Regions from separate parts of the Roseateles sp. GW835-FHT13E02 genome, predicted to be linked through region 1. Evidence: predicted binding sites of a transcription regulator. Region 1 holds the regulator's gene; each other region holds the start of a gene.
The links. Region 1 encodes FliA, which starts transcription of late flagellar genes. Its sites were predicted from a motif close to CTAAAGTTTNNNNNNNNNNNGCCGNTA; they were not measured.

Region 1 (9,072 bases):
TGCCAGCATCGCGACCTCGGAAGAGCCCGGCGGCACGCCGAGCCAGTTTTTTGCCGAAGAAGATTTCGCGCCCAGCACCGTGGAGGCGGCCGACAGCGAGCTGCCCGCCAGCGGCGAGGGCGCGGCCCCACTGACTTTCCGTGCCGCCGGCGCCGGCCTGCCCAGCCCCTGGCCAGGCATCGAGACCAGCTTGCACGGCACCGTCCAGCATGCGCTGAAAAGCCCGGAGGGCTATGCCGATGAGCTGATGCGTCAGCTCGACGCCGCCCATCTGGACCTGCTGGCCGGCGGCCCCACGCCCGAGAAGGCCGCCCTGATCGAGGCCTTGTGCCAGCGCGCCCGCCATCTGCTGGACCACCGCCAGCATCTGTTCGGCGAGCTGGGCGAGCTGTGCCGCGAGTTGAGCGCGAGCCTGGTCGACCTGGCCGAGGACGATTCCTGGGCCAAGGGCCAGTGCGAGGCCATGAACCAGACCCTGGAACAGGGCCTGAGCGGCCGCGGTGTGCGCTCGGTCACCGAGATGCTGGGCGGCACGCGCGAGCGCCAACGCGCCCTGCGCGAAGAACGCAGCCGCGCGCGCGATTCGCTGAAGGCGCTGATCCACCAGATGCTGGCCGAGCTGGGCGAACTGGGCCAGCACACCGATCGTTTCCAGAACAGCGTCGGCCGCTATGCCGAGGTGATCGAGAAAGCCGATTCGCTGGAAAGCCTGACCGGCGTGGTGCGCGAGATGGTGGAAGAAAGCCGCAGCGTGCAATCCCTGGTCAAGCAAACCCAGGAACGCCTGACCCTGGAGCACGACCGCGCCAGCAGCCTCAGTGCCAAAGTCGCCGAGCTCGAGGGCGAGTTGCAGCGCCTCTCCAACGAGGTGCAGACCGACCAGCTGACCCAGATCGCCAACCGCCGCGGCCTGCTGGCCGCCTTCGCGGTCGAGCAGGCCAAGGCCGAGCGCGAGACCGGCGACAACGCCCTGATCGCCCTGGCCCTGCTGGACATCGACAATTTCAAGAAGCTCAACGACACCCTGGGCCATGGTGCCGGCGATGTGGCGCTCAAATCCCTGGCGGAGCGGGTGTCACAGCACCTGCGTCCGGGTGACCTGGTGGCGCGCTACGGCGGCGAAGAGTTCGTGCTCATGCTGCCCAGCACGCCGGTGGTGGAAGCGCAGGCGGTGCTGCAGCGCCTGCAGCGCGCCTTGTCGGCCAGCCTCTTCATGCACGAAGGCAAGGATGTGTTCGTCACCTTCTCGGCCGGCGTGACCCTGTACCGGCCGGGCGAAACCCTGGAAGCGGCGCTGGACCGCGCCGATGTGGCGCTTTACGAGGCCAAGCACACCGGCAAGAACCGCGCCTGCGTGGCGCCCTGAGCGTCGCCATCAAAATCCTTCTGGCGTCGTTGGCCCGGCTTGCCGTACTGAGCGTACGGTCTGCACCGGTCCGCCTGGCCAGAACCGCTTCGCTGGCTTTTGCTGGCAACTCTGATGCTCGGAGCGCGCCAAGGCTTCAAAAGCCGAAGGCCAGACGCAAACCGCCCCAATGCCGCCCCTGCACGGTGATGGGCGCTGAGGCCTCCTTCAGCAGCACAAAGCGACCGCCGCCCATATCACGCCGGTAGGTCTGCAGCAGAAACGGCCGCTGGTTGCGCGCCGAAGCCAGGCCGGTGCGGTCATTGAAGATGCGGCGATAGCGGCTGTTGGCGCTGTTCCACACCACATCACCCGGGCGTTGAGGCTGGCAGTACTTCTTGTTGTGGGTGGGCACATAACCGTTGCGATCCACGGCAATGCAGAACACGATCTTCTCGTCGAGCTGCAGCACGGGCTCCTGCACGGCCGGGAAGAGGCGGTCCGTGAGTTCGACAAAATCGGTCAGATGCTGAGCCGGATCGCTGCCAGCCAGAGGCCGATAGCGTTCATCAAAGAGCTGAGCCATGCTGATCTGACGGCGGGCCACGGCCTCCTCCAGCAGGGCGCTGATGCGGGTCGCGGCCTGCTGGGCGGCGGCGATGAAACGGGCATCCTCGACCTCGACGCCGGAGCCGGCAATCTGCTCGATCAGCTCTTCCGAGAGCTTCAAGAATCGATCGCTGCAGGCGGTGGCCACCTGCAGGCTGCCGCGCGCCTGCTGGATGTCGGCCGCCAACTCGTCCGCGCGGGCGCCGAGCGAGGCACTGATTTGCTCGCTCTGGCGGGCGGCATCGGCGATGTGCAGCACATCCTGCTCCACCGCGGCAAAGGCCTGGTGGATGGCGCTTTGCTGGGCCAGGCCGCCGCTGGCGCTGCGCAGCTCGATGCTGAAGCGTTCGATGCGGGCGTCGAGGGCCGACAGCGTGCTCATGATGGCCTTGGACGAACCGTCGACCTTGCCGGCCAGGTCCTTGACCGCATCGGCCACCACGCCAAAGCCCAGGCCGGCTTCGCCAGCGCGCTTGGCTTCGACCGAGGCATTGAACGCAACGAGACGGGTCTGCAGGGCGATCTTGCTGATGTCCGAGGCCGCGTCAGCGACCTCGTGCAGGGTCTGGACGATGCCGCCCACCTCATCGCCAACGCCGGACAAGGCCTGGCGGGCGCGCTGCACGGCCTGACGGCTTTGTTCGCTGGCCCGGCTGATGCCTTGCTGGGCCTGGCGCACCTGGCCCAGCTCGCCCGACAGAGCGGCCATGGCCTGGGCCTGGGCATCGACAACTTTCTGTGTGTCATCCAGCACCCCGCGCACCTCGGCGGCATCGCGGCCGACATGGGAGACCGAACGGGACAGGCTGCCCAGCAGCTGGGTCAGCGCCTGGGTGCTGGGCGCCGCGGCGCCCGCAGCTGATTCGTGGTGCGCGATGGGCACGCTCGATCGGGTGGCGGATTGGCGCTTGGAGCCAAAGAACATGGCGTCTCCTCCCTAAAGTCGCGGCCGGCTCCGAGACCGAGCCTGACCACCCGGAAGGGTAGCAGCAAGAGCTGGGCGCCGCTTGGATCTGAAATTACGGCAGCGGGGCTTACCAGTCGCGGAGCTTGACACGCAGGCGGGCGATGGCCTGGCTGTGCAGCTGGCAGACGCGCGATTCGGTGACCTTGAGCACGACCGCGATTTCCTTGAGGTTCATGTCGTGCTCGTAGTACATGCTCATCATGTACTGTTCGCGCTCGGGCAGGTTCTTGATGGCGGCGACCAGGGCCTCGCGCATGCGATGGTCCTGCAGCTTCAACATGGGGTTGTTGCTGTGGTCGGCCACATGGCGGTCGAGGAAGTCCTCGTCGCCTTCGTCGCCCGACATGTCTTCCAGATAGACCAGCTGGGTGCCGCGCACCTTGCCGAGCAGATCCTGGTACTCGGCCAGGGGGATCTTCATCTCGGCGGCGATCTCGCTTTCGACCGGGGCACGGCCCAGCTCTTGCTCGAGCTTGCGCACGGCGCCTTCGATCTCGCGCTGCTGGCGGCGGGTGCCACGGCTCATCCAGTCGCCGCCGCGCAGCTCGTCAAGCATGGCGCCGCGGATGCGCTGGGTGGCAAAGGTCTCGAACTGCACGCCCTGGCCGACATCGAAGCGCGAGAGCGCGTCGGTCAGGCCGATCAGGCCGACCTGGATCAGGTCGTCGATCTCGATATTGGCGGGCAGCTTGGCGATCATCTGGTGCGCCAGACGTCGCACCAGCGGGCTGTATTGCTTGATCAGCGAGGAGTTATCGAGGCGGCCTTTGGCGGTGTACATCATCAGCTCCTGCGTCAATCAAAGAGTGGCTGCCATGGCCGGGCGCCCTGCACCCATCATGCGCACGGGCGGGCGCAGCGGGCTGGCGTTGACCGAGGCTTCCAGCGCGGCTCCCGGCGGGGCGGCCAGCAGCAGCTCACGGGCCAGATGGCGGATCTCCGGGGAGACCGGCGCCGTCGGCGGTGTCTTGGGGTCCAGGCAGGCCCAGTCGCGCAGCACGGCACCGAGGAAACCATCGGCGCAGGAGCTGATCTGCTGGGCAATGCGATCCGAGAGGCGCAGCTGCGGCGAGCTGGCCAGCAGCAGGCTGTAGACCATCAGGCCGGCGCGGCTGGCCAGCCATTTCATGCCGGCGTAGGCATGGGTGACGCTCATGCTGTCGGTGTCAGCCAGCAGCACCGGGCGCACCTCGCGCAGAGCGACCACACGGGCCAGTTCGGCCGCGCTGGCGTGCAGCAGCACGACATCGGCGAAGGGGGCGGCATCGGTCACGGCTTCCAGGAACTGGGCGGCCGAGCCGTTGGCGTTGATGTAGCGCATGGGCAGGCCACGCGCGGCCAGATAGGACACATCCTTGGACAGGCTTTCCACGCAGGAGGCCAGGTCCACACTCGCCAGCTCCGAAGGCTTGGGCGAGCTCTCGCCGGCATCGACCACCAGGGTGTGCAGGCCCAGCTCGGCGAAGGCCGCGCACAGGCCTTCCAGCAGCACGCCGCCGCCCACCACATGGGGGTTGCTGACGACCGGGATGAAGCGCACCCGCGAGCTGGCGAACAGGCGGCGCAGGCCGTGAGCCTGGTCCTGCGGGGCGTGGGATGAAGCAGAGGTGTGAGCGTCGCGCATGATGAGTGGGGTCTCGTGTGGCTTCAGCATCCGGGCTTAAAACATGCCCATGGCGGCCGGGTGTTGGGAGCCAAGCGCGGGCCCCCCGGCAAAAATCAGGTTCACATCGGCGCTGTCCATGCGCCAGGCGCCGGCGGCGGTGCTGCGCAGGGCGCGCTGCACCAGGGCCTGGCTTGACAGGCGGTGCCAGTCTTCCGGCACGCGCTGGCCGTTGGTCACGCCCAGCACGGTCAGCTTGTGGCGGATCAGGGTGTCCAGGGCCGGGGCCAGCTTGACGGCCTCGTCGATCTTGGACAGCACCAGGCCGTGGCAATCCTTGGCGCCCCAGGCATTGACCACGTCTTCGATGGTCTCGCCCTGCTGGGCGGCGTTGACCACCAGGATCTTGCGCACGCTGGGATGGGCCAGCATCTCGAGCAGCTCGTGGGTGCGGCTGTCGCGCTGGGCCATGCCGGCCGTGTCGATCAGGACCATCTTCTTGGCCGAGAGCAGCTCCAGCAGGTCTTCCAGCGAGGCGCGGTCGTGGGCGGTGTGCACCGGCACGCCGAGGATGCGGCCGTAGGCACGCAGCTGTTCGTGAGCGCCGACCCGGTAGGCGTCCAGCGTGATCAGGCCCAGGTGGGCGGCGCCAAAGCGGGTGGCAAAGGCGGCTGCGATCTTGGCCGTGGTGGTGGTCTTGCCCACGCCGGTGGAGCCGATCAGGGCGAACACGCCGCCCTGCTCTTCCAGCGCCGGGCTGTTTTCATCGGTGTGCAGATTGCGGGACAGCACATTGGCGGCCCACTGGGTTTCATCGGCCGGCTCACCCTTGGCGGCCTGCGCACCCTTGAATTCATTGGGGCAGCCTTCAACCAGCTTGCGCACCAGGGCGGGCGAGAAGCCCAGCTCCAAGAGCTTTTGGGTCAGGCGGGCCTGGATGGGCTGGCGCTGCAGCTTTTCCATGAAAGCCAGGGCGCCGAAGCGCTCTTCGATCAGGCCCTTGACCTGACGCAGCTCGTTCATCATGTCCTGCTGGTCGCGACGGCCGCGGCCGGGCAGATCGGGCAACTCGGCCGTCAGGCTGGTGGCCGGCATGCGGATCTCGTCGCGCAGCACCGGCGGCGAGGGCGGCACCGGCACGGCGCGGCGAGCCGGCTGCGCCGCTTGAGCAGGCGCGGGCTGCGATTCCGGGCGGCGCGGCTGCATGGCTTGCAAGGCGGCCTGAGCGCGCTGCTGGCGTACGGCATTGAGGGAGCTGACGCCGGGATGGTCGGCCGCGACCGCAGGCGCTTCGGCCTGCTGAGCGTAGATGGGATCGGGTGCACCTTCCAGCTCGGCCTGGCGGCGCTTGAGCACGCGCTCGCGCACATAGTCCTGGAAGGACAAGGTGCTCATGGCCAGGGTCTGGACATCGTCAGCCACCTCGCCGCCGAAGCCGCTGGCGGGGTCGTTGTAGCCGAAGCTGGGTTCGCTGCGCTGGCCGGTGCGGGCGGCAAAGCTCTTGGCCGAAGGGTTGACCACGGACGCGCTGGCGGCCGGGCGGCCCGGCTGGGCCTGCAGGCGGCCGGGCGAGGCCACGCGCGGCGCGGTGGCGGCCACGCGCTCGATCTGCGACATGCCTTCCGGCGCCATGGCCAGCACTTCCACGCCTTCCGGGCAGGGCTTGTTGGACAGCACGACGGCATCATCACCAAAGGCCTTGCGGACCAGGGCCATGGCTTCGCGTGATGTGCGGGCGGTGAAGCGTTTCACATTCATGCTGTGCCTCCGATGATGGAACCGATACGGATGGAATGGGTTTCAGGAATTTCGCTGTGGCCCAGCACCTTGAGGCGCGGTGCGGCGCGGCGCAGCAGGCGGGCCATGGGGGCGCGGATCAGATCGGGCACCAGCAGGCAGGCGGGCACGCCGCGGTCTTCCTGGGCTTGTGAGGTTTCGGCGGCGCTGCGGGCCAGGGTGTCGGCAACACCGGGGTCCAGGGCGGCGCCGTTGGGCGAATTCAGGGCTTGCGTGACCAGGCGCTCCAGCTCGGGCTCGAGGGCGATCACGTCCAGCTCCTTCACCGGGCCGTAGATCTGTTGAACGATGGCCGGGGCGATGTGGGTGCGGATGCGGCGGGCCAGCTCGGCCGGATCGCTGATCTGGGCGGCGTTCTCGGCGATGGACTCGACGATGGAGCGCATATCGCGGATGTGCACGCCCTCTTCCAGCAGGAGCTGGAGGACACGTTGCAGATTGGCGATGCCTAGCATTTTGGGAATCACATCTTCGATCAGTTGCGGCGCCTGCTTGGTCAGGTGTTCAACCAGGGCCTGGGTCTCGACTCGGCCCAGCAGCTTGGCCGCGTGAACCTGCATCAAGTGTGAAAGATGGGTGGCCACCACGGTCGAGCAATCAACCACGGTAAATCCGGCCATTTGCGCCATATCTTTCTGGCGGTCGTCGATCCAGACGGCGGGCAGGCCGAAGGCCGGATCGGTGGTCTGGGTGCCGATCAGTTTCTGGGTGGCCTGGCCCGGGTTGATGGCCAGCCACATGCCCGGGAAGGCCTCGGCCTCGCCCACCACGGCGCCGCGCAGGCTCAGGCGGTACTGGCTAGGGCGCAGCTCCAGGTTGTCGCGGATATGCACGGCCGGCGGCAGGAAGCCCACCTCCTGCGCGAACTTGCGCCGTACGCCCTTGATGCGGCTGAGCAGATCACCCTCGCGGCTCTTGTCGACCAGGCTGATCAGGCGGTAGCCCACCTCCAGGCCCAGGGTGTCGACCGGGATGAGGTCGTCCCAGGTCGCTTCGCCATTGGGCTCGGCGGCCGCGGCAGCGTTGTCCTTGGGCTTGATCTCGGCGGCTTTTTGCGCCGCCTGGTCGCGGGTGCGCAGCCACCAGGCCAGGTAGCCCAGGGTGCCGGCGATCAGCAGGAAGACCACATGGGGCATGCCCGGGATCAGGCCCAGCATGCCGATCACACCGGCCGTGATGGCCAGGGACTTGGCCGAACCGAAGACCTGGCGGCCGATCTGGCTGCCGATGTCTTTCTCGGTGCCGACGCGCGACACCACCATGGCCGCGGCCACCGAGATCAGCAGAGCCGGCACCTGGGCCACCAGCGCGTCACCGACGGCCAGCAGGATGTAGGAATCCGCCGCCTGGCTGGCCGACAGACCATGTTGGGCGACGCCGATGATGAAACCACCGACGATGTTGATGGCCAGGATCAGCATGCCGGCCACCGCGTCGCCGCGGACGAACTTGCTGGCACCGTCCATGGAGCCAAAGAAGTCGGCCTCGTCGCCGAGCTCGGCGCGGCGGCGCTTGGCCTCGGCCTCGTTGATCAGTCCGGCATTCAGGTCGGCGTCCACCGCCATCTGCTTGCCGGGCATGGCATCCAGGGAGAAGCGCGCGCCGACTTCAGCGATCCGCTCGGCACCCTTGGTGACCACGATGAAGTTGATCACCACCAGGATGGCGAAGACGATCAGGCCGACCGCGAAGTTGCCGCCGATCAGGAAATGGCCGAAGGCCTCGATCACCTTGCCGGCCGCGCCGGTGCCGGTGTGGCCTTCCATCAGCACCACGCGGGTGGAGGCCACGTTCAGCGACAGGCGCAGCAAAGTGGTCAGCAGCAGCACGGTCGGGAAGGCCGCAAAGTCCAGCGGCTTGACCATATTGGCCGCCACCATCATCACCATCACCGCCATGGCGATGTTGAAGGTGAACATCAGGTCCAGCACGAAGGGCGGCAGCGGCAGCACCATCATGCCCAGCACCAGGATCACCGCCACCGGCGCGCCCAGCGCGCTCAGCACGGCGGCGCGCGGGCCCAGGAGGGCTTGCAGATTGGCGATCAGCGGGTTCATTCTTCGTCATCCTCCAAACCGTCGAGACCGGTCGCGCTGCGGAAATTGGGTTTGTTATGCGGGTCCAGTTCCGGCGGCACTTGCGGGGTCGGTTGCTCAGGCGTCTGGCCTCGGCCGGCCATGGCGGCGCGCAGCTGGTAGATGTAGGCCAGCACCTGGGCGACCGCACCGAACAGGGCGGCCGGGATCTCGCGGTCCACCTCGGCATGGGCATACAGGGCCCGCGCCAAGACCGGCGACTGCAGCACCGGCACTTTGGAATCCTTGGCCAGATCACGGATCTTCATGGCCAGCAGGTCGGCGCCCTTGGCCACCACCTTGGGTGCGGCCATGCTGGCCTCGTCGTACTTGAGCGCGACGGCATAGTGGGTCGGGTTCATCACCACCAGGTCGGCGGTGGGCACGGCGGCCAGCATGCGGCGCTTGGCCATCTCGCGCATCTTGGCCCGCATGCGGGCCTTGATTTCCATATTGCCCTCGACCTCTTTCATTTCCTGCTTGGCTTCTTCGCGCGTCATGCGAATGCGGCGCAGGTAGAGCTGGCGCTGCAGCGGCACATCGATGGCCGCGAACAAGGCCAAGGCCACGCCCAGCAGGGTCAGTCCGCTCATCAGCTGCTGCCCGGCATAGGCCAGAGCCGCCGGCAGCGGAATGCTCATGATGCCGATGTAGGCGGCAATCCGGTCCTTCAGCA
Region 2 (3,350 bases), on a different contig from region 1:
CAGCATCAGGTAGTTCAGATTGGCTTCACGGATCTCGGCGAGGATTTGGTCTGCGTTCATGGTTTGACTCCGGTCTGTTTGCGATTCGTCTCAACGTGAAACGAATTGTGAAGACCCGATCAGCCCCGCAACATCAGCCCAAATCCAGCTCTTGAGTCCCGGTTCTTCCCAGAACCTTGTCAGGCAACTTCCTACATGCGCGTCCAGCGCGAGGGCGGCGCTTCGGGGCGCTGCCCTGTCCCAGGGCCGGCCCGCAGGGCGGGCGTGAACTGCGTCACGCCGCGCGCCCTGTCATCCTCAACGCTCAGTCGCCCAGACCGAGCAGGGAATTCAAACGCGCCAGCTCGGCCTCGGCCACCGGCAGCAGATCCGGGGCTTCGTCCAGCAGGCTGTCCATGGCCAGGGGCTCCAGGCGCAGCAGATGGCGCAGGGTCTTCTGGGCCTGCAGGGTCTTGCCCAGGCCCGAGCAGGCGAAGCCCAAGGTGTAGAGGCTGGGGCCATGGTGCGGGTGCAATTCCAGCGCACGCTTGGCGTAGGTCGCGGCCTGGGCCAGCTCGCCAGCGCTCAGCAGCAAGGCGGCCAGATCGCTCATCAGATCGTGCGACATCGGCGTCTGCTCCAGCGCCTGCTTGAGCATGGACATGCCCAGGCCCAAGCGGCCGTGCGCGGCCTCGACAAAGGCGGCATTGCGAGCCTGGGCCAGCAGCAGTGCGGCCTCGGTGCCCATTTCGGTCGGCTGCGCCTGCGCCTGCGGGGCCGCAGCGGCCGCGGCTTGCGACTCGATCTGGCCTTGCTTGCCGGCCTTCTTGCTTGCTTGCGTCGTTGTGTGCATTTCAATCTCCAAAGGTGTTGATGCCATTCACAGCCAGCGCCTGAGTCCAGCGCACCATCGTTCCCGATCGATCCAAAAAACTACGGACCAGCCACCCGACCCGGGCCACGTCATTCCGTGGTCAGTCGGGCTGTGCGTGCTGCGGCCTTGAGCTGGTACTGGCTTTGGAAGCGCACGCGCGGGGCGCGCATTTCGACCGCAATGGAGTGGACTTTAGGTTGGCGTGCACGCGTGATTCGCGAGAAAAGCACGGGCTTGGCGCCCTTACTCCAAGCCTGTGCGCAGCCGGCGCCGCCGAAAACAAGTCAGAGCGAGGCCGAATTCGAGATTGCTCCTCTCGACCGGCCGCGATGCCATCCCGCTCTGCTCCTGTTTCCGCTGACCTTGTGAAGTGATGGCATGAAGTGATCGAAGACCGAGACCTGAAGTTCATGCAACAACCCGGGTATCTGGCGGGTTGATGGACCATCCAGCCGCTGCCCACGCGGCCCCGGGGCCATGCATGCCTCCAGTTCAGCACATCCACGAAGAAAAGGACTTTCCCAGCCACAGCTCGCACACGCGCCTCACGACAGCTGCACGACACCCTCGCATGCCGCTGGCCCTCCTCACTTGTTGTTTACGCCTGTCTCTGCTTTCTCAGCCCTTGCTGCATCCGGCCCTCGGGGCCCGCAGGCTCCGGGCGCCAGGCGATCCGAAGAACAAGGCCAGGACCCAGCCGCTTATCGAGCGATCCAGCCTCTTGACAAACAGCACTTAAGTTCCGACGGGTGCTGTCCGATACCACTTCCAACGGGTCTGGAAACAGGCGCGTGGTCCGGTAACAAGGCCGCTGGTTGAGCACTCTCGCAAGGGAATGCAGGGCTTCACAGGCTGACTGGCGCCGGGCGGGGTGGATGGAAGAGTCACAAGGCTTTCGTCCACGTCACAAATGCCGCAAGGCATTTGCCAACACGTCGGCGCTGAGCCGGGAATCTTCGTAGCTGAAACAGGAGCGCATCATGCCCGCAATCATCAATAGCAATATTGCTTCTCTGAACGCGCAACGCAACGTTGCCACGTCACAGTCTTCTCTCTCTGTCTCCATGCAGCGCTTGTCGTCTGGCATGCGCGTCAACTCCGCCAAGGACGACGCCGCAGGCCTGGCCATCGCGGAACGCATGAGCGCCCAGGTGCGCGGCATGAACGTCGCAGTGCGCAATGCCAATGACGGTATCTCGCTGGCGCAGACCGCTGAAGGCGCACTGGGCAAGGTGGCCGATTCGCTGCAGCGTATGCGTGAGTTGGGCGTGCAGGCCCGCAACGCCACCAACACCACCACCGACCTGGACTCGATCGGCAAGGAGTTCGCCGAACTGGGCGCCGAAATCCAGCGGGTGCTGGGTGGCACCACCTTCAATGGCACCGCCATTTTGGGCGCCGGCGCGGGCGCCAAGGTGTTCCAGGTCGGCGCCAACACCACGGCCAATGACGTCGTCACCGTGACCACCACCAATATGGGCGGCAACGCCGACATCACAGCCGTCACAGGCGATGTGATCGACAACACCAAGACCGCCGGCGACCTGAAGACCACGATCGACAACATCGACACGGCCATCAACACGGTCAGCTCCGAGCGCGCCACCTTGGGTGCGGCCCAGAACCGCTTCGACGCCGTGATCTCCAATCTGATGGTCTCGGTGGAAAACCAGAGCGCTTCGCGAAGCCGCATTCTGGACGCCGACTACGCGACGGAAACCGCCAATCTGAGCCGCTCGCAGATCCTGCAGCAGGCGGGCACGGCCATGATCGCGCAAGCCAATCAGATGCCGCAGCAAGTCCTGTCGCTTCTTCGATGACCCCGGGCCAGCCTCGCTGGCCCTGAGTACGCCCGTCGTCACAGAAACGGCGACCCTCACCCCTCCAGCACAAGCCCCTTGACGCTGCCCTCTCGGCGGGGCAGCGTCTTTTTTAAGGGCTGTTTTTCAAAAAAAGGCAAGAAAAAATCTTCAAGGGATTCAAGACATTGCTCGATAACTTTCCCAACGGGCCCGAGGAAACAAGGGACACCGTGGTCCGGTCAGCCGGCCCTGTGCAGACGCCTCATGCGAGGCGCCGCACCAGGCAGGACGCGGACGGTGCAGAACAGGCGGCCCCGGCTGCCTGGATGCTGGCAAAGCCGCTTTGCAAGCGGCCAAGTTATCGACCGTATAGACCGGGTTTCCGGGATGTCTTGAACACCGAAAGGATTGAAAATGCCCTCCATCATCAACACCAATATTGGCTCGTTGAACGCACAACGTAACGCGTCAACCACACAGCTCTCTCTGGCCACCTCCATGCAGCGACTGTCTTCGGGCATGCGCGTCAATTCCTCCAAGGATGACGCCGCTGGCCTGGCGATCGCCGAGCGCATGCAAGCCCAGGTGCGCGGCATGAACGTCGCCGTGCGCAATGCCAACGATGGCATCTCGCTGGCGCAGACCGCTGAAGGGGCCCTGTCCAAAGTGGGTGACTCCCTGCAGCGCATGCGTGA
Region 3 (9,072 bases), on a different contig from region 1:
GACGCGTTGGCCCCGGCCCATTCAATCTTCAAATCACCGCCGTGGGTCTGCACCTCGACGGCGGCATCGAGCAAGCCCAGGCGCATGCCAGCCACCACGGCCGCACAAGCGCCGGTGCCGCAGGCCAGGGTCTCGCCGGCATCGCGTTCGAACACGCGCAAGCGCACCGCCGAGCGCGACACGATCTGCAAGAAGCCGACATTGACCTTGCGCGGGAAACGCGCATGGGTTTCGACCTGGGGGCCGAGCTGCGCCACCGGGCTTTGGTCCACATCGTCCACCAGCATCACCGCATGCGGGTTGCCCATGGACAGCACGGCGACTTCAACGCCAAGATCCGCCAGCGGCCAGAGCTCGAAACCTCCTTGCAGCCGCGGGCTCAGGCCCTCGGCATTGAAAGGCACACGGGCCAGCTCGAAGATGGGCGCGCCCATGTCCACGCTGACCCGGCCATCGTCGCGCAGATGCAGCTCCAGGCGCTTGTTGACCGTTTCGACCGTGATGCTGCGCTTGGCCGACAGGCCTTTCTCGTTCACATAACGCACAAAGCAGCGGGCACCGTTGCCGCAGTGCTCCACCTCGGCACCGCTGCTGCCGTTGAAGATGCGGTAGCGAAAATCCACGCCAGGCGTGCTGCTGGACTCGATCACCAGGATCTGGTCACAGCCGACGCCAAAGCGGCGGTCGCCCAGGCGTTGCAGTTGCGCGGGGCTGAGGGTCAGGGCTTGCTGGGTCGCGTCGATGACACAGAAGTCATTGCCCGCGCCCTGCATCTTGGTGAAGCGCAGGTTCATCGCGGCATTATCAGGCCAGGCCGCCGCCCGCCCGGCTCAGTACAGAGAAGCTTCGCCCTCGGGCCGGGTCTTGAAACGCTTGTGCACCCAAAGGTACTGGGCCGGATTCTCGCGAATGCGCGCCTCCAACCAAGCGTTGAGCGTGCGCGCATCGGCCTCCAGATCGCCGCTGGGGTAGCCGGCCGGCGCCTCGAAGGCCTCGATCAGATAGCCCTGACCGCCCGGCTTCATGGTCACCACCAGGGGCTGCACCGTCATGCCCATGCTGCGCGCGATCTTGGCCGGGGCCAGCAGGGTGCAGGCGGGCACACCGAAAAAGGGGATAAAGGCCGAGTCCTTGGCACCGAAGTCCATGTCCGGCGCGTTCAAGAAGGCATAGCCTTCGCGGATCAGGCGCAGCACCGGGCGGATGCCGTCGTGGCGGTCGACAAACGCGGTCTTGCCGAAGCGGGCGCGCCCGGCCAGCAGCTGGGCGTCGAACACCGGATTGCTCTGGCGCGAGTAGACATCCACGCCAGGGCAGGTCTGGTTCAGCATCAGGGCCGGCGCCGCCCACTCCAGGCCGGCGAAATGCGGCAGCAACCACATCACCGGGGTCTCGGCCCGCTGGGCCAGCTGGATGTCGCCCTTGATCGTCATCAGGCGCTGCAGACGTTCGGCCGAGGCGAACCAGAGCAGGCCGCGCTCCAGCACGCTGCGGCCCATCCAAGCGAAATGCTCGCGCGCCAGGGCCTGGCGCTGGGCCGCGCTCAGCTCCGGAAAACAGAGCTCGATATTGCGCAAGGCGATGCGCCGGCGCGAGCGGGCCGCCCACCACAGCAGCCGCCCCAGGCCGCGGCCCAGGGCGGCCAGCAGCGGCAGCGGCAGAAAGTGCAGCAGCCAGAGCAGGCCGACGAGGAATTTGGCGCCCCAGATGGACAGCATTCAGCGCTCCGACTCAACGACAGGACCGGCTGCAGGTCCAGCCGCTGGCGCCGGCACGGCCGTCGGCGCAGCACCGATGTCCAAGCCACGTGGCTGCTTGTAGCGGTGGTAGCCCCAGAGGTACTGGCTGGGCGCTTGGAGAATCAGCTCTTCCATGGATCGATTGATATGAAGGGCGGCCGATTCTGGCGTCAATTCACGGCCGATCTCGGGGCCGGGTCGCACATGCACCACGAAACCCCGGCCTTTCTCTAGACGCTCGCCCCAAATCAGCAGGGCACGCGCGCCGGTCTGCTGCAGCAGGCGGCTGGCCAGGGTCATGGTGTAGGCCGGATGGCCGAAGAACGGCGCCCAGACACCCAGACCCTCGGGGGGCACCTGGTCGGGCAGCAGGCCGATGGTGTGGCCCTGGCGCAGAGCACGGATCATTTGCCGCACGCCGGCCAGGTTGGCTGGGGCCGTCTCCAGGCCCGGGCGGCCACGCGAGCCGTCCACCACCTCACGCAACCAGGCCTGGCGGGCCGGGCGGAACAGCACGGTGATGGGGGCATTGGCACTTTCGGCAAATCGCTCGGCATAGGCCTGGGCACAGATTTCGAAGCAGGCCAGGTGCGGCGTCATCAGCACCAGACCGCGCCGGTCCTGCAAGGCCTGCTCGATCAGCTCGGCGCCGTCCCAGCGGACGCGCTCGCCGAGCGGCGTGCCCGCCGGGCGCAGCCAGAGCCAGGGCAACTCGGCAATCATGCGCCCCGCCGCCGCCACGCCGCCGCGCACGGCCGGCCAGGCCAGGCCGGCCTGAGCCACATTGGCGCGGTAACGGCGCCGGTAGGTCGGCGAGGCCCAGAAGGTCAGCCAGCCCGCCATCGCGCCGACGGCATGGAGCAGACGCAAGGGACATTTAGAAAGAAGGCGAAGGAGCAGGAACATATTTCTATAATCAGCGCATCGCCGAGTTACTGAACAACTTGCGGGGCGATGCGGGCTTTATTCATGTGATTGAAGTCCCGCCGGGCAGCGATGCTCAACAAATGCTGCTAAAGCGTTCGCCGCGTCTCCAAACCAGACAGTCCGGCAACGCCGTCGAACTATCAAAGGAGTGTAAAAGTGGCGAACGATTTTCTCTTTACTTCGGAATCGGTTTCTGAAGGTCACCCGGACAAGGTGGCTGACCAGATCTCTGACGCGATTCTCGACGCAATCTTCACCCAAGACCCCTTGTCGCGCGTGGCAGCCGAAACCCTGACCAACACGGGTCTGGTGGTGCTGGCCGGTGAAATCACCACCAACGCCCATGTGGATTACATCCAGGTGGCGCGCGACACCATCAAGCGCATTGGCTACGACAACACCGAGTACGGCATCGACTACAAGGGTTGCGCCGTGCTGGTGGCCTACGACAAGCAGTCGAACGACATCGCCCAGGGCGTGGACCGCGCCAGCGACGACCATCTGAACATCGGCGCCGGCGACCAAGGCTTGATGTTCGGCTACGCCTGCGACGAGACGCCCGAGCTGATGCCGGCACCGATCTACTACGCCCACCGTCTGGTCGAGCGCCAGGCGCAGATGCGCAAGGACGGCCGCCTGCCCTTCCTGCGCCCGGACGCCAAGAGCCAGGTGACCATGCGCTATGTGGACGGCAAGCCGCACAGCATCGACACCGTGGTGCTGTCCAGCCAGCACGCGCCCGAGATGAGCGACGGCGCCAAGATGAAGCCCGCGTTCATCGAAGCGGTGATCGAGGAGATCATCAAGCCGGTGCTGCCCAAGGAATGGCTGAAGGACACGAAGTACCTGATCAACCCGACTGGCCGTTTCGTCATCGGCGGCCCGCAAGGTGATTGCGGCCTGACCGGCCGCAAGATCATCGTCGACACCTACGGCGGCGCCTGCCCGCACGGCGGCGGCGCCTTCTCGGGCAAGGACCCGAGCAAGGTCGACCGCTCGGCCGCCTATGCCGCCCGTTATGTGGCCAAGAACATCGTCGCCGCCGGCCTGGCGCGCCAGTGCCAGATCCAGGTCGCCTACGCCATCGGCGTGGCTCGCCCGATGAATGTGACGGTCTACACCGAAGGCACCGGCGTGATCAGCGACGACAAGATCGCCGCCCTGGTCAACGAGCACTTCGACCTGCGCCCCAAGGGCATCATCCAGATGCTGGACCTGCTGCGCCCGATCTACGCCAAGACCGCCGCCTACGGCCACTTCGGCCGCGAAGAGCCCGAGTTCACGTGGGAACGGACCGATAAGGCTGCAGCACTGCGTGCTGCAGCTGGGCTGTAAGCCCACCTCGCGCCAGCGAGGCATCGGTTCGTGGGCGATGCTCATGTTGCACAGCAACGTGAGCAGAGACCAACGGACTGACAAAGCGGCGGCGCTGCGTGCAGCGGCTGGCCTTTAAGGGCCAGAAGACGCCGCAGGCGAACCCGCCGCTTTGGGGCTTTGCTCATATCGCGCAGCGATGTGAGCAAAGCCCACAAGGCTGCAGCGCTGCGTGCAGCGGCTGGGCTGTAAGCCCACCTCGCACAGCGAGGCTTGCACCAGACAGGCCCACGCACCAACAGAAAGGCCGCTCCGGCATCCCCGGAGCGGCCTTTTTTCTTGGCCTGCGCGCTTCAGCTCAAGCCGCAGAATTTCTTGAACGGCGCCAGCACCGCATCGCCGCGGAAGGGCTTGACGATCCAGCCGGTTACGCCGACATCCTTGCCGCGCGAGCGCATGGCGGGGTTGTCTTCGGTGGTGAGCATGATGATGCGCACATCCTTGTTGCCCAGCTCCTTGCGGATCTTCTCGGCCATGGTCAGGCCGTCCATATTGGGCATGTTGACATCGCTGACGATGAGCTTGATGCCGGGGTCGCTGCGCAGCTGCAGCAGGCCATCGCGCCCATCGGTGGCCACGGCGACCTGAAAGCCGTTCTGGCTCAGGTAACCGGCCACGATTTCGCGCATGGTGTTGGAGTCGTCAACCACCAGAACATTCGCCATCTTGTTTCCTCCTCGCGCCAACCTCGAGGGTCACGCTGGGCTTGATTGATTGATTGATTGATTGAGTATGTAAAAGATTGGGCAAGAGCTTTGGCCGCGCTCAACGCTCAAAAGAGTTCCAGCTCGCCGGTGGGGCCGACCTCGGGCGCCTCGGCGTCGAACTCGGCGAACTCATCGGGCGACCAGTGCAGATTGAAGATGAAGCGCTGCACGATCATCAGCGGCGGCAGGCCCGGCCGGAAGGGATCGGAGAGCTGGTAGCGGATGCACAGCTGTGGGTCCTGCGAGCCAAAGGAGATGTATTTGTGCTCGTGGTTGATGACGATGGGCACCTGGGTCTGCTGGTTGGCAAAGGCCTTGGGCGGGATGTAGCGATTCTTGAACGCACCCCAGATCAGGTTGGTGGTCTCGCCCAGCATGTGGTTGAGCTCGCGGAAATTCAGGTCGCCACCGATGCCGGCGTAGCTGAAGCCCTGGATCAGGCCCTGGCGCAGCGCGCTTTCCTCGGTCTGCAGCATCATGTAACCGCGGCACCAGGTGCTCTCGATGGCGATCAGGGTGGAGACCTCGCCGTGGATGATGCGGTCGTGCACCACATAGGGCGACTCGGACACCACCAGGGCATTGGGGAACATGGCGGCCAGGGCCGAGCGGGTCAGCTCGACGATGCCGTAGACCAGGCGCGTCGGGTAGCGCAGGCTGAAGATCGAGTACTCGACCGCGGCCTTGAGGTGGTCCAGGTCGCCGGTGTTCCAGCGGTGGCGCACCACTTTTTCTTCCTCGGGCGTGAGCGGCCGGTCGGTGGTGCGGCGCAAAAAGATGGGCAGCTCGGGCCGCAGCTTGTGGATGGCGCGCGCCAGGTGCAGACCGTCCTCGCCCTCGCAAGGCAGGTCTTCTGCCAGCAGCACCCCGCCGAGGTCCTTGTTCTGGGCCAGGGTGGCCAAGGCATCGGCTGACGAGCGGGGAAAGGCCATCAGGCCCACGGACTGGCAAAACTCGGTCAGCACCTGGTACTGCGCGGCGTCATGCTCCAGCAGCAGTACCTTGGCTTCAAGTTGGGTGGTTTCGGTCATGATGCGTCCACGGAAAAGCCATCCTGGCCTGCACGCAGGCCGACACCGCCCAGTGGCCCGGGCGTTCTCGGTTTTCGGCAGCCGGCGGCAAAGGTTGAGGGCAATTGCAGGCCGGGGATCGCACAGCAGCCCAGGTTTCACCTGACGCCCCCGCCTCGGGCGGCGGCCACAATGCCGGCATGCCTGCTGTACCCTCGTCCCGTTCGACCCCATTCACCCCGCCGGCGCAGCTCAGCGCCACGCAGCTGGCCCTGCTGGCCGGGCTCAATCTCGCCGTGCTGGCCTGGAGCCGCCTGGGTGCCTTCGATGCCGCCACCTGGTGGATGGAGGTGGCGCCGGTGCTGCTGGTCTGGCCGCTGCTGCTGGCCACGCAGCGGCGCTTCCCGCTCACGCCCTTGCTGCTGGGCCTGATCTTTGTCCACGCCCTGATCCTGATCGCTGGCGGCCACTACAGCTACGCCCGCGTGCCCCTGGGTGACTGGCTGCGCGAGATGTTGGCCCTGGGCCGCAATCCCTACGACGGCCTCGGCCATCTGGCGCAAGGCTTCATCCCCGCCATCGCAGCACGCGAGCTGCTGCTGCGCAAGACCGGGCTGCAGCGCGGCGGCTGGCTGTTCACCGTGGTGACGGCCTGCTGCCTGGCCATCAGCGCCATCTACGAACTGATCGAATGGGGCGCCGCGGTGGCCCTGGGTCAGGGCGCCGATGAATTCCTGGGCGCCCAGGGCGACCCCTGGGACACGCAGAAAGACATGACCCTGGCCTGGCTGGGCGCCATGCTGGCCCAGCTGCTGCTGGCGCGCGCCCATGACCGCGCGCTGGAGCGCCTCGCGCAGAACTGACACCAAAGCCCATGCCCGCCGCCGCCCTCACCCTGACCCTGCCCGATCTGCGCCGCTACGCCGTGGCGCGCAGCCTATTCAAGCCCACCAGCCTGCCCCAGGCCATCCAGCGCCTGGGCTTTGTCCAGGCCGACCCGATCCGCGCCCCGGCGCGGGCGCAAGACCTGACCCTGAGGCACCGCGTCAAGGACTACCGCGCCGGCGATCTGGAGCGCCGCTACACCCGGTTGGCGGTGGAAGAGGATTGCCTGGTCAACTACGGCTTCCTGCCGCGCGAGCACCTCAAGCTCATGCATCCGCGCAGCGCCAAGCGCGCCTGGGACGCCAAGACGCGCGCTCAGGCCGAGGCCATCCAGGCCTTTGTGCAAGCGAAGGGGCCCTGCCACCCGCGCGAGATCCAGCAGCATTTCAATCTGGGCTCCACCCGCAATGCCTGGGGCGGCAGCAGCAATGCCACCACCCATTTGCTGGACGGCATGCATTACCGCGGCCTGCTGCGCGTGCAGCAGCGTGAGCAAGGCCAGCGCATCTACAGCGCCGTGGCCCACACGCCCGATCCGCGCACACCGCACGAGAAAGCCCAGGCCTTGCTGGATCTGGTGCTGGCCAAGTACGCGCCCCTGCCTTCGCGCAGCCTCGGCCATTTGTGCAGCCTGCTCGGCTATGGCGCGCCACACCTGCGCGGCGAGCTACGCCAGGTGCTGGCCCAGGCGCGCAAGACCTGGCCCCAAGCCCAGGTCGAAGGCCAGACCTGGTTCTGGCCCGAGGGCGAGAACCCCGGCTCCAAGCGCTGGAAGCTGGACGAAGCGGTGCGCCTGCTGGCCCCCTTCGACCCCGTGGTCTGGGACCGCCTGCGCTTTGAACAATTCTGGGGCTGGGCCTACCGTTTCGAGGCCTACACGCCCGCGCCCAAGCGCAAGCTGGGCTACTACGCCCTGCCCCTGCTCTGGCGCGGCGAGGTGATCGGCTGGGGCAATGTCAGCAGCGCCGAGGGGCGCTTGCAGGCACAGCTGGGCTATGTGGCCGGCAGGGCGCCCCGCGAGCCCGGCTTCAGCGCCGCGCTGGACGAAGAACTGGCCGCCATGGCCCGCTTCCTGGGTGTGGATGCCCCCTGAGTCCTGAGCTCGGGCCGGGATTGGCGGGAAAACCCGGCCTGTTCCAAGCGCGAAAGTGGCGCTTGCGACTAGAATTCGTCCGTTCCGAGGAGCGTTGCAACCTGCCGGTCTGGCTTCAGACCCCCAGGCCAGGCTCGGAAAAATTTGCACAGCGGCCTCGTCATCCCCTCGGCCCTGTTCATTGGCAACCGCGCTCACCCGCTGACGTCCTTGCGTGGGTGAACGGTTGCATGCATCAAACCAGGGTTCGGAGCACCGAACCGGTTTTTTTCGTCCTCCCCCTCCTCCAGGCAATGAATGCAGCGGCTTCATATTTCGCATGAAGGAGCTGATCCATGACCGCCCAAACCACCACCTCGCTGGCCGCTGACCAGTACCACATTGCCGACCTGTCCCTGGCCGCCTGGGGTCGCAAGGAACTGACGATTGCCGAGAGCGAAATGCCGGCGCTGATGGCCATTCGCAAGGAATACGCCGCCACCCAGCCGCTCAAGGGCGCCCGCATCACCGGCTCGCTGCACATGACCATCCAGACCGGCGTGCTGGTCGAAACCCTGCAAGCGCTGGGTGCCGAAGTGCGCTGGGCCTCGTGCAATATCTTCTCGACCCAGGACCACGCCGCCGCCGCCCTGGTGGCCCGTGGCACGCCGGTGTTCGCCTACAAGGGCGAGACCCTGGAAGACTACTGGGACTACACGCACCGCATTTTTGAGTTCGCCGGCAAGGGCGAGCCAGGCGAAGGCCCGAACATGATCCTGGACGACGGCGGCGATGCCACGCTGCTGATGCACCTGGGTCAGAAGGCCGAGAAGGACCTGTCGGTGCTGGACAAGCCGGGCAGCGAAGAAGAGCGCATCCTGTTCGCCGCCATCAAGGCCAAGATCGCTCAAGACCCGACTTGGTACACCCGCAAGAGCGCCGAGATCATCGGCGTGACCGAAGAGACCACCACCGGCGTGCTACGCCTGAACGAAATGGCGGCCAAGGGCAGCCTGCTGTTCCGCGCCATCAACGTCAATGACTCGGTGACCAAGAGCAAGTTCGACAACCTCTACGGCTGCCGCGAATCGCTGGTGGACGCCATCAAGCGCGCCACCGACGTGATGGTGGCCGGCAAGATCGCCGTGGTGGCAGGCTACGGTGACGTGGGCAAGGGCTCGGCCCAGGCCCTGCGCGCCCTGTCGGCGCAAGTCTGGGTGACCGAGATCGACCCGATCTGCGCCCTGCAAGCCGCCATGGAAGGCTACCGCGTGGTGACCATGGAATACGCGGCCGACAAGGCCGATATCTTCGTCAGCGCCACCGGCAACAAGAACGTGATCCGCTACGAGCACATG
Region 4 (9,072 bases), on a different contig from region 1:
GCGGCGGCGGCGGCACTTGGCGGGGCGGGCGAGGGGTCATGACTCAATCGCCTCAAACGAATTGGTCGTCGCCGCCGCCAGCCAGCACGATGGTGCCTTCGTCCACCAGACGGCGCACGATCTTGAGCATTTCCTTCTGCTCGGCTTCCACCTCGGACAGGCGCACCGGGCCGCGCGATTCCAGGTCTTCGCGCAGGGTTTCGGCCGCGCGGCTCGACATATTGCGCAGGATCTTCTCGCGCAGCTCGGCGCTCGCGCCCTTGAGGGCCACCACCAGGGATTCGCTCTGCACTTCCTTGAGCACGGCCTGGATGCCTTTGTCGTCGATCTTGTCCAGATCGTCGAAGGTGAACATGTTGTCCATGATCTTCTGGGCCAGGTCGGCATCGGCTTCGCGGATGTAATCCAGCACCGAAGCCTCCACGCTGGAGCCCAGCATGTTGATGATCTCGGCCGCGGTCTTGACGCCGCCGAGGTTGGATTTCTTCATGCGCTCGCCGCCGGCCAGCACCTGGCTCATGACCTCGTTCAGGTCCTTCAGCGCCATGGGCTGGATGCCGTCCAAGGTGGCGATGCGTACCAGCACCTCGTTGCGCTGACGCTCGGTGAAGACCTTGAGCACCGAGCTGGTCTGGTCAAAGTCCAGATGGGCCAGGATGGCGGCAATGATCTGCGGGTGTTCGTTGCGCAGCAGCTCGGCCACCGAGGCCGCGTCCATCCACTTCAGGCTTTCGATCGAGGACACATCGCTGCCTTGCAGGATGCGATCGAGCAGCAGATTGGCCTTGTCTTCGCCCAGGGCCTTGCGCAGCACCTGACGCACGTATTCATCGGTGTCGGAGACCAGGGTGCTCTGGGTTTCGGCCACGGCGTCGAAGCGGGTCAGCACCTGCTCGACCTTGTCGCGGCCCACGACTTTCAGCTTGGCAATGGTCTCGCCCAGCTTCTGCACCTCTTTCGGGGCCAGATGCTTGAAGACTTCCGACGCTTCCTCCTCGCCGAGAGACATCAGCAAGATGGCAGCGTCTTCGATTCCTTTGTCATCCATGGTCGGGCTCGTTGGTCAATATGGCGGGGGAGACGTGCGGCCGGTCCGGCTCACTCGACTTCACCGTTGATCCAGTTGCGCATGATGTTGGCCACGGCAATCGGGTTCTCGCGGGCCAGTGCACGGGCACGCTCAAGTTTTTCGTTAGCAACCGGGCCGCTCAGGGCGGGCAGGCCGCCGTCGGCGCCCAGGGCGGGCAGTTCGTTCTCGTCGTCGACCACGGCGTTGAGCTGCGAGGCGGTGTCGCTGGCTTCCGGCGGTGGCGGGTTGGCGGCCTTGATGGCCGGGCGCACCATGCCGAACACGGCAATCAGGGCCACCAGCACCAGGGCCAGTGGCACGGCAGCGCTGCGCAGCAGGTCCAGCACAAAGGGCTGCTTCCACAGCGGCAGTTCCACCTCTTCTTGCTTGTCTTGCAGGAAGGGCGCGCTGATGATCTTGAGCGAGTCACCACGCTCCTGGTTGAAGCCCATGGTCTCCTTGACCAGAGCGGTCAGCTTGTCCAGCTCTTCCTGCGGCACCGGGATGTTGGAAACCTTGGACTTGGGGTCGGTGTTGGGGCGGTGGTTGATGACCACGGCCGCATTCAGGCGGCGCACATTGCCGGTGGCGTTGCGCACCACGCGCACGGTCTTGTCGAGCTCGTAGTTGGTGATGGAGTCGCGCTTGGTGCTGTTGCTGGGCGAACCGCCGGCGGCCTGCAGTGGCGCAGCTTCGCCTTCGATGGGTGCGGTGGCCGGGGCTTGCGGCTGGTTGGCGGCGGCACCGGGCACGCCGGTCGGTGGCGCGGGCGTGCCGTTGATGGACTCGTTGGTCTGGGCGCTGCGCACCGCGGCGGTGGCGCCTTGGCCGCGGTTGGGCTTGTACTCTTCGGCCGTGCTCTCGATCTGCGAGAAGTCGACATCGGCCGTCACCGTGGCGCGCAGATTGCCGCGGCCCACCACTGGCTCCAGCAGCTCATAAATGCGCTTGTTGAAGTTCGATTCGATTTGCTGCTTGTATTGCAGCTGTTGGCTGTCCAGGCCATTGCTGGCTTCCGGGCTGTTGGACAACAGGGCTCCGGTCTGATCCAGCACGCTGACGGCCTTGGCCGACAGACCCGGCACGCTGGCCGAAACCAGGTGGACGATGCCGGCGATCTGGGCGCGATCCAGCGAGCGGCCGCCGCGCAGGGTCAGCATGACCGAGGCGCTGGGCTTTTGCTGCTCGCGGAAGAAGCCGTTCTGCTCCGGCATGGCCAGGTGCACGCGCGCATCGGCCACATCGGCCAGGGCGGTGATGGTGCGGGTCAGTTCGCCTTCCAGGCCGCGCTGGAAGTTCAGCCGTTCGTTGAATTGGGTCTGGCCGATGGAGCTCTTGTCCATCAGCTCGAAGCCCACGCTGCTGCCCTTGGGCAGGCCGGCCGAGGCCAGCTTCATGCGCACGTCGTAGACCTGGGCCGCCGGCACAAGGATGGTGCCGCCGGGTTCGTGGCGGTAGGGCACGTTCAGCTGGGCCAGCTGGGCGATGACGGCGCCGCCGTCCTTGTCGGACAAGCCGGTGAACACCGGCCGGTAGTCGCCCTGGTTGGACCACAGGGTGATGGCCAGCACGGCGGCGGCCAGCATGGCCAGGCCGCCGCCCATCATCAGCTTGTTGCGCACCGGCAAGGCTGCCAGGCGGGCACCGAAGCTGGCAGGCTCGGGTGTCACCAGGGGCAGGGTGTTGGCGGCGGGGCTGAGGGCGTTGTCCATGAGTCGGGCCGGGCTGGAGGGCGGGTCTGTCGGTCTGAAAGTGAAGAGGCGGGTGCCAATCCGTGATGGTTTTCACGGCGGACGACAGGCATTGCCGATGCATTGAATTATTCGGATTTGCCCCCTCAAGAAAGCCTGGAACAGGCCGAAGAACCGAGCGCAGTTCCCTCCTTCAGACGGCGCGTCCGGGCCTACAGTTCCCTCCATCGCTCCGGCTCTGGCTTCGCCTTGGCCACGGGGCGTGGATGGAGTCCCTTGTCATGGAACTGAAGCTCAGACCTTTTGATTTCGCCCAGGCCACCGCGCGCGCTGGCCTGAACATCAATGGCGAGCCGCTGTCCAAGGCCAAGGCCATGGGCGGCGCCAGTTTTGGCGACGCCATGGCTCAGGCCATGCAAGGCGTGAGCCGCTCGCAGAACGAGGCCTCACGCTTGCAGCGCGAGGTGCAGCTGGACAACCCGACCGTCAGCCTGGAAGAGACCATGGTGGCCATGCAGAAGGCCCAGATCGGTTTCCAAGCCACCTTGCAGGTCCGCAACCGCCTGGTGTCCGCCTATTCGGAAATCATGAACATGCAGGTCTGACGGGGTAGGGGGGGGCTGAGGCTCCGCCCGTCCCGCGGCACTCGATGCTGTTTCTTGCGCAAGGCTTCCCGCGTTGCGCTCCAAGCCCAAGGCCTTCAGCAGGGCGAGGCCGTCTGGGCTGCCGGCCCGCACACCTGCACCCGCCCCATGCTGTTGAGTTCTACGCGCAGGGCTTGGCCCTTGCCGGTGCTGAAGGCCGTGGCGCCATGTCGCGGCGCCTGGCCCAGGGCTGGCTCAAACTCGGCATCGACGGCTGAATCCATTCGCACATCGGGGTAGTCACGCCCCTTGCTACGGGTCAGTGTGCAGGCGGTGGCTCGCCCAGTGGCTGGATCGAAGGACTTGCTGCTGCCGGCCACCGTGGGGCCGCAGTCGCAGGGGTGGTCGCGGCTGATGCCCCAGCACCACTCTGGCCCGGCCTGAAAGCTCACGAACACCGGGCTGCGCTGGGACACGCTCATTTCGCGCGCGTTGCGCAGGTCCATCAGCAGGCTGTTGGCCGCGTCGCGCAGCTGCTGGCGCTGGATGAAGCTGCGGTAATTGGGCACGGCAACGGCCATCACCACAGCCAGCACGGCCATGACCACGGCCGCTTCGAGCAGGGTGAAGCCGCGGTGCAGGTTCGGGCGGCTGTTGTGATTCATGGTGTGCCCTGGGCCTTGCGCAGCAGGCGTGCCATCTTCTGCGCCTGTTCCACATAGTGTTGCAGATCACGCTCGGCGAGTGGGTCGAGGTTCTCGAAGGTCAAGCCCAGCTGGCGGCTGCCGTCGGCTTGCGGGCGCACATGCTGCAGGCGCAGATCCACCATCAGGCGGGTGTGCCGGTCCAGTTCCACCCGCACGGCCTGCAGCAGCTGGCCGGTGGCCGGCGCAGCCGGCCCGGGCGGCAGCAGCAGGGCCAGGCCACCGAGGCTCAGGTCCAGCACGCGCAGGCTGAGGGTGATGGGGCTGGCCTCGTCGGCGCCGGGCACGCAGACATGGGCTTGCGGCGTGCGGCTGGTCGGGCGCACGCGAAAGGCCTGGCGGCGCTGGAAGCGGTAGAGCTGCTGAGGCAGATTGGCGCGCAGCAGATCATCCTGGCTGGCTTGCGGGCCGGCTTGCAAAAGCATCAGCCCCTCCAGATCGAACTGCAGGCGGATCTGGTCCAGATAGGCCACGGCTGTCAGCTCCTGGGCGCCTAGCAGGTTCGGCAGCGGGCTGGCGGCTGCGGGCCGGTCCAGCAGCAATCGGCCCTTGTCGGCATCGAGTTCGCAGACTCGGGTGGAGAGGCTGAGGCCCTCCGGTGTGCTGAGGATCAGCGGGGTCTGCTCCTGCTGCAGGCGCTGCAGCAGACCGAGAATCTCGACCGGGGACTGGATACGAAAATCGCCCGAGTCGGCAGAGGCAGCCGAGTCGGGCGAGGTGGAGGGGGGCGGAGTGGAGCTCATGCGGGAGGGGCGGTTTCGCCCGGGGGGTCTGGCAGGCTCCCGGGCGGCGCGTTGAAAGACCGTGGGCCGGTGTTCAGTGCAAGGTCTTGCTCTTGCCGGACAGCACCTGGTCCAGATCATCCAGCCAGGGTTCGGCCAGATGGCGGATCTCGGCGTCGTTGAGCAGGATGCGCTGCATGATGCGTGTCTTCAGCTTGTTCTCTTCGGGGGCCAGTTTTTCACCGGCAGCGGCATGCTTGAGCTGGGAGATCAGCAGCACGCAAGCGCCCTCGAGCTTGACGACTTCGTCCCAGTTGCCGGTGCGTGCGGCGGACAGCATGTCGGCGCTGGCTTGCTCAATGGCTTCGTAGTAGCTCAGAAGTTGGGTGTTCATCACAATTTCCGCAAGAAACAAGTGTTAGGTGGATCAGGCCGCGCGCTGCACTTCCGGCGACTGGCCGATGGCGGTCCAGGCGTCTCGCACCGGGGTGAGCAGGCGTTGGCATTCTTCGATCAGGGTTGCATCGCTGCGCAGATTGGCCTGGGTCAGGCGCATGCACAGGTAGGCGTAGAGGTCACCCAGGTCCTGGGCCAGCGGGCCGGCTTCCAGATTCAGCGTGGCTTTGAGGCCCTCGTCCAGAATCCGAACCGCGCGGCACAGCGAGTTGTTCTTCAGCTCGGTGTTGTTGGTCTCGATGGCGACCAGGGCTTGATTCATGGCGGCAAAGATGCCGTCGAACAGCATGGCGACCAGACGGTGCGGGCTGGCGCTTTGAACATCGGTCTCCAGTCCGACCTTGCGGTACATCGAGGCGCGCTGTGTCCTGGATGCGAACGGAGAGGCTGCGTTGCCGTACATGGTGGGATTCTTTCCGGGGAAGCTCGTGTTGAATTGTTTTCGACCCCGGGGCGCTGAACTTGAGTGCTGGAAGACACCGCATCTGCCTGCAAACGCGGGCTTGAAGAAAGTGCGAATTTGTGCCGGCTGGACGGCGGTCGGCGCCGTGCTTTTGCATGCTTCACAAAGCAAGCAAGCGGTGGCTTCTTGCGAAACCACCGCTTGCTCGGAGGGGATCAGACGCTGCAGCGCGCGTGCAGGGTCGAAGGGCCGCGGCCCTTACTTGTTCAGCAAAGCCATTTGCTGGCTGACATAGCTGGACAGGTTGTTGAGCTTGCCCATCTGCACATCGAGTGCGGTGTAGCGCGCGCGCAGCCGGGTCTCGGCCAGTGTGGCCTTTTCTTCCAGTTTGGTGCTTTGCAGAGCGTTGCCGTTGATGCGGTCCTGCAGGCCTTTTTGTCGCGTGCTCAGGCTGCCGTCAATGCCCAGGGCCTGGTCGGCGAACTTGCGCATGCGCTGCGCAATGCCGCTGTTCTCGGCGTTGCCGTTGTCCACGGCCATGAAGAGCTGCTTGAGGCTGTCCAGATCGGCCATGGATTTGTCCAGCTTGGTCGTGGTGACCTTGAGGCTGCCGTCGGCCACGGGGTCCAGGCCGATGTCGGCCAGGCGGCTGAACTTGCCACCCAGGGTGGTGGTGCCGCCGCTGACGCCACGCATGGCCGATTGCACACTCAGCACCGAGCCTTCGCCTTGCAGGGTGCCGGCGGTCTTGTTGGCTTGGTCGTACTTGGTCTGGTCCTTCACCAGGGCCGCCAGGCTGCTGTAGGCGGTGGCGAAATCCGTGACGGCTTTCTTGATGGCCTCTTTGTCCGCCGAGATGGTTAGGTTGACATCGGCGGTGGTGGGCTTGAGCAAGTTGATGGTCAGGCCGTCGATGGAGTCCTTGAGTGTGTTGGTTTCCGATTCAATGTCCAGCCCGTTGAGCTTGGCCAGGGCATTGCCGGCGGCCTGGTTCTGGACTGCCTTGGAGGCGTCGGGCGTGCGCGGGTCGAACGACAGCGCGTCCAGGCCTTGGCCGTCCAGCAGACCATCGCCATCGATCACACCGATGCGAAAGCCATTGCTGGCGCCGGTTTCGGTGGATCGCATGACCAGACGGGAACCGCCCTGATCGGTGACGATGGAGGCTGTGACGCCGGCCTTTGCGGCGTTGATCTTGTCGCGGATCTGGGCCAGGGTGTTGCCACCCTCGCTGATGTCGATGGTCACCGCGCTGCTGCCGGCCTTGGGGTCAAAGCTGGTCTGGTCGGCATTCCATTTGCCGAGCTCGATGGTGATGCTGCCTTGGCCGACCGGGCCGGTGGCGGGCTGGTAGCTGGTGGACACCGATTGTGCGGTCGCCAAGCGGCTGACCGACACGGCCACGGTACCGGCCGCGGCACCCGGCCCGGGTGTCACGCTGACGCTGCTCGCGTCACTGGAACTGCCCAGGCCCGAGCCCCAGAGATCGGGGTTGGTCAGCTTGGCTGCGGCGTCACGCAGGGCGGAAAGGCCGCTTTGCACCTTGCCGTAGGCGGACAGCTGCGTCTTCAATCCATCGGTGGCGGTCTTCAAGGCGCTGATGGGCTTGCGCTCAACGGCAACCAGCTGCTGGATCAAGGTCTCCATATCGCGCCCGGTGCCGATGCCTGCGGAGGTGATGGCGGCCATGGTGGTTCTCCCTGTGACTGGGTTGGGATCCGCGTCCGAGTCTTGTGGTCCAAACGGCGCCGAATCGCGGGGTCGAGACAAAAAAGGCCGATACGCAAAGGCGGTATCGGCCGAAGGTGCTCAAAACTTGAGAGGAACCGTGCGCGCGCTCGTCGGCACCAGGCCGGCGAGGCGGGTTCGATCAACCCTTCAGCAGACTCAGCACCTGCTGTGGCAGCTGGTTGGCCTGGGCCACCATGGCATTGCCAGCCTGTTGCAGGATCTGGGTGCGGCTGAGGTTGGAGGTTTCTGCCGCGTAGTCGGCATCCATGATGCGGCTGCGTGCGGCGCTTTGGTTTTCCACCGAAACCTGCAGGTTCGAGATCACGGCCTCGAAACGGTTCTGCGAGGCGCCCAGCGTGGCGCGCTGGCTGCTGACCGTGTTCAGGGCGATGTCGATGTTGTCGATGATGACCTTGATATCGGCTGTGGTCGAGGCATTGCCGATGGTGGCACCGGTGACTGCGGTGATGGTGGGGTCCACCGTCATGTCCGAGGTGGTCACCGTGATGGTGTCTTCCGCGCCGGTGTTGGGGCCGACCTGGAACTCCTGCGGGATCACCGCATCGGCGCCCAGGATCTTCTTGCCGTTGAAGGTGGTGCCCGCCAGCACGCGGCCGATTTCCAGAGCCAGCTCGCCGAATTCCTTGCCGATGGAATCCAGGTCGGTGGTGGTGTTGGTGGCGTTGCGGGACTGCACCGACAGCTCACGCATGCGTTGCAGCGTGTCGCCGACCTTGGACAGCGCGCCTTCAGCGGTCTGCGCCAGCGAGATGCCGTCGTTGGCATTGCGGATGGCGACGTTCATGCCTCGGACCTGGGCATGCATGCGCTCGGCAATCGCCAGGCCTGCCGCATCGTCCTTGGCGGAATTGACTCGCATACCCGAGGACAGGCGCTGCATGGACACCCCGAGGGAGCCCTGCGACATGTTCAGATTGCGCTGCGCGTTCAGCGAGGCAATATTGGTGTTGATGGTTTGCGGCATTTGAGCACTCCTACAGAATCCGGTAACTCCCGGCCAGGCCGGCGCGTCAATCCAAGTGTGGGGAGCCGGCCGAGCCGGCGCCTTCGCTTGTCAACTCGCCCGGTCTGTTCAAGCTTGGGCCTGGTGGGGCCGGGGGCTTGGGTCCGGACGTCGGGTGATGCTTTCCATGTTTCAACCCGATGGCCAAATTCTTGAGCAGTCTGTCGTGCCTCGAAAGCAGGAAAAGGCCGTGAAACCACGGCCATAAAAAAGCTCCGCGCCCTGGAGCAAGCCAGGGTGGCGGAGCGAGCGGAGAGTCTGTTGTCGAGGCCGGCGATCCAGCCTTCGGTGGCGCTTCAGCCGAGCGGTGGCTCAGCCGCCACGCAGCAGCGACAGCACTTGCTGCGGCATCTGGTTGGCCTGCGAGACCATCGCCGTGCCGGCCTGCTGCAGGATCTGCGCGCGGCTGAGATTGGCGGTTTCCGAGGCGTAGTCGGCATCCATGATGCGGCTGCGCGAAGCGCTCTGGTTTTCCACCGACACCATCAGGTTGGAGATCACCGCTTCGAATCGGTTCTGCGCCGCACCCAAGGTGGCTCGCGTCGAGCTGACCGTGTTGATGGCCGTGTCGATGTTGTCGATGGTCGTCTTCAGATCGGCCACGGTCTTGGTGTTGTCGATCGCGTCACCGGTGACTGCCGTGATGTCGGTATCGGTGGTCAGATTGGTGGTGGTCACCGTCACCATA

Region 2: AC1Q6P_RS21800 (flagellin N-terminal helical domain-containing protein) is a predicted target of FliA. The motif match lies at 1,589-1,615, and genes of this name have one in related genera.
Region 3: AC1Q6P_RS06875 (chemotaxis protein CheX) is a predicted target of FliA. The motif match lies at 5,851-5,877, and genes of this name have one in related genera.
Region 4: fliD (flagellar filament capping protein FliD) is a predicted target of FliA. The motif match lies at 7,423-7,449, and genes of this name have one in related genera.

What each region holds. Positions count from the first base shown of each region.
Region 1 is NZ_JBXAGJ010000001.1:412,965-422,036, forward strand. It holds gene AC1Q6P_RS01765 (diguanylate cyclase domain-containing protein) at 1-1,366, shown strand, start outside; gene AC1Q6P_RS01770 (methyl-accepting chemotaxis protein) at 1,503-2,879, opposite strand; gene AC1Q6P_RS01775 (RNA polymerase sigma factor FliA) at 2,989-3,702, opposite strand; gene AC1Q6P_RS01780 (MinD/ParA family ATP-binding protein) at 3,721-4,545, opposite strand; gene flhF (flagellar biosynthesis GTPase FlhF) at 4,582-6,282, opposite strand; gene flhA (flagellar biosynthesis protein FlhA) at 6,279-8,378, opposite strand; gene flhB (flagellar biosynthesis protein FlhB) at 8,375-9,072, opposite strand, start outside.
Region 2 is NZ_JBXAGJ010000028.1:53,745-57,094, reverse strand. It holds partial or broken gene AC1Q6P_RS21810 (flagellar transcriptional regulator FlhD) at 1-60, opposite strand, end outside; gene AC1Q6P_RS21805 (tetratricopeptide repeat protein) at 305-832, opposite strand; gene AC1Q6P_RS21800 (flagellin N-terminal helical domain-containing protein) at 1,834-2,673, shown strand; gene AC1Q6P_RS21795 (flagellin N-terminal helical domain-containing protein) at 3,070-3,350, shown strand, end outside.
Region 3 is NZ_JBXAGJ010000005.1:160,670-169,741, reverse strand. It holds gene dapF (diaminopimelate epimerase) at 1-794, opposite strand, end outside; gene AC1Q6P_RS06895 (LpxL/LpxP family acyltransferase) at 831-1,718, opposite strand; gene AC1Q6P_RS06890 (lysophospholipid acyltransferase family protein) at 1,719-2,645, opposite strand; gene metK (methionine adenosyltransferase) at 2,823-4,001, shown strand; gene AC1Q6P_RS06880 (response regulator) at 4,334-4,705, opposite strand; gene AC1Q6P_RS06875 (chemotaxis protein CheX) at 4,813-5,778, opposite strand; gene AC1Q6P_RS06870 (DUF2238 domain-containing protein) at 5,958-6,620, shown strand; gene AC1Q6P_RS06865 (DNA glycosylase AlkZ-like family protein) at 6,632-7,735, shown strand; S-adenosyl-L-homocysteine riboswitch at 7,816-7,938, shown strand; gene ahcY (adenosylhomocysteinase) at 8,071-9,072, shown strand, end outside.
Region 4 is NZ_JBXAGJ010000028.1:44,484-53,555, forward strand. It holds gene AC1Q6P_RS21745 (FliH/SctL family protein) at 1-40, opposite strand, end outside; gene fliG (flagellar motor switch protein FliG) at 53-1,048, opposite strand; gene fliF (flagellar basal-body MS-ring/collar protein FliF) at 1,099-2,781, opposite strand; gene fliE (flagellar hook-basal body complex protein FliE) at 3,042-3,365, shown strand; gene AC1Q6P_RS21765 (pilus assembly FimT family protein) at 3,461-4,009, opposite strand; gene AC1Q6P_RS21770 (flagellar brake protein) at 4,006-4,791, opposite strand; gene AC1Q6P_RS21775 (flagellar protein FliT) at 4,865-5,164, opposite strand; gene fliS (flagellar export chaperone FliS) at 5,198-5,629, opposite strand; gene fliD (flagellar filament capping protein FliD) at 5,888-7,318, opposite strand; gene AC1Q6P_RS21790 (flagellin N-terminal helical domain-containing protein) at 7,500-8,345, opposite strand; gene AC1Q6P_RS21795 (flagellin N-terminal helical domain-containing protein) at 8,697-9,072, opposite strand, start outside.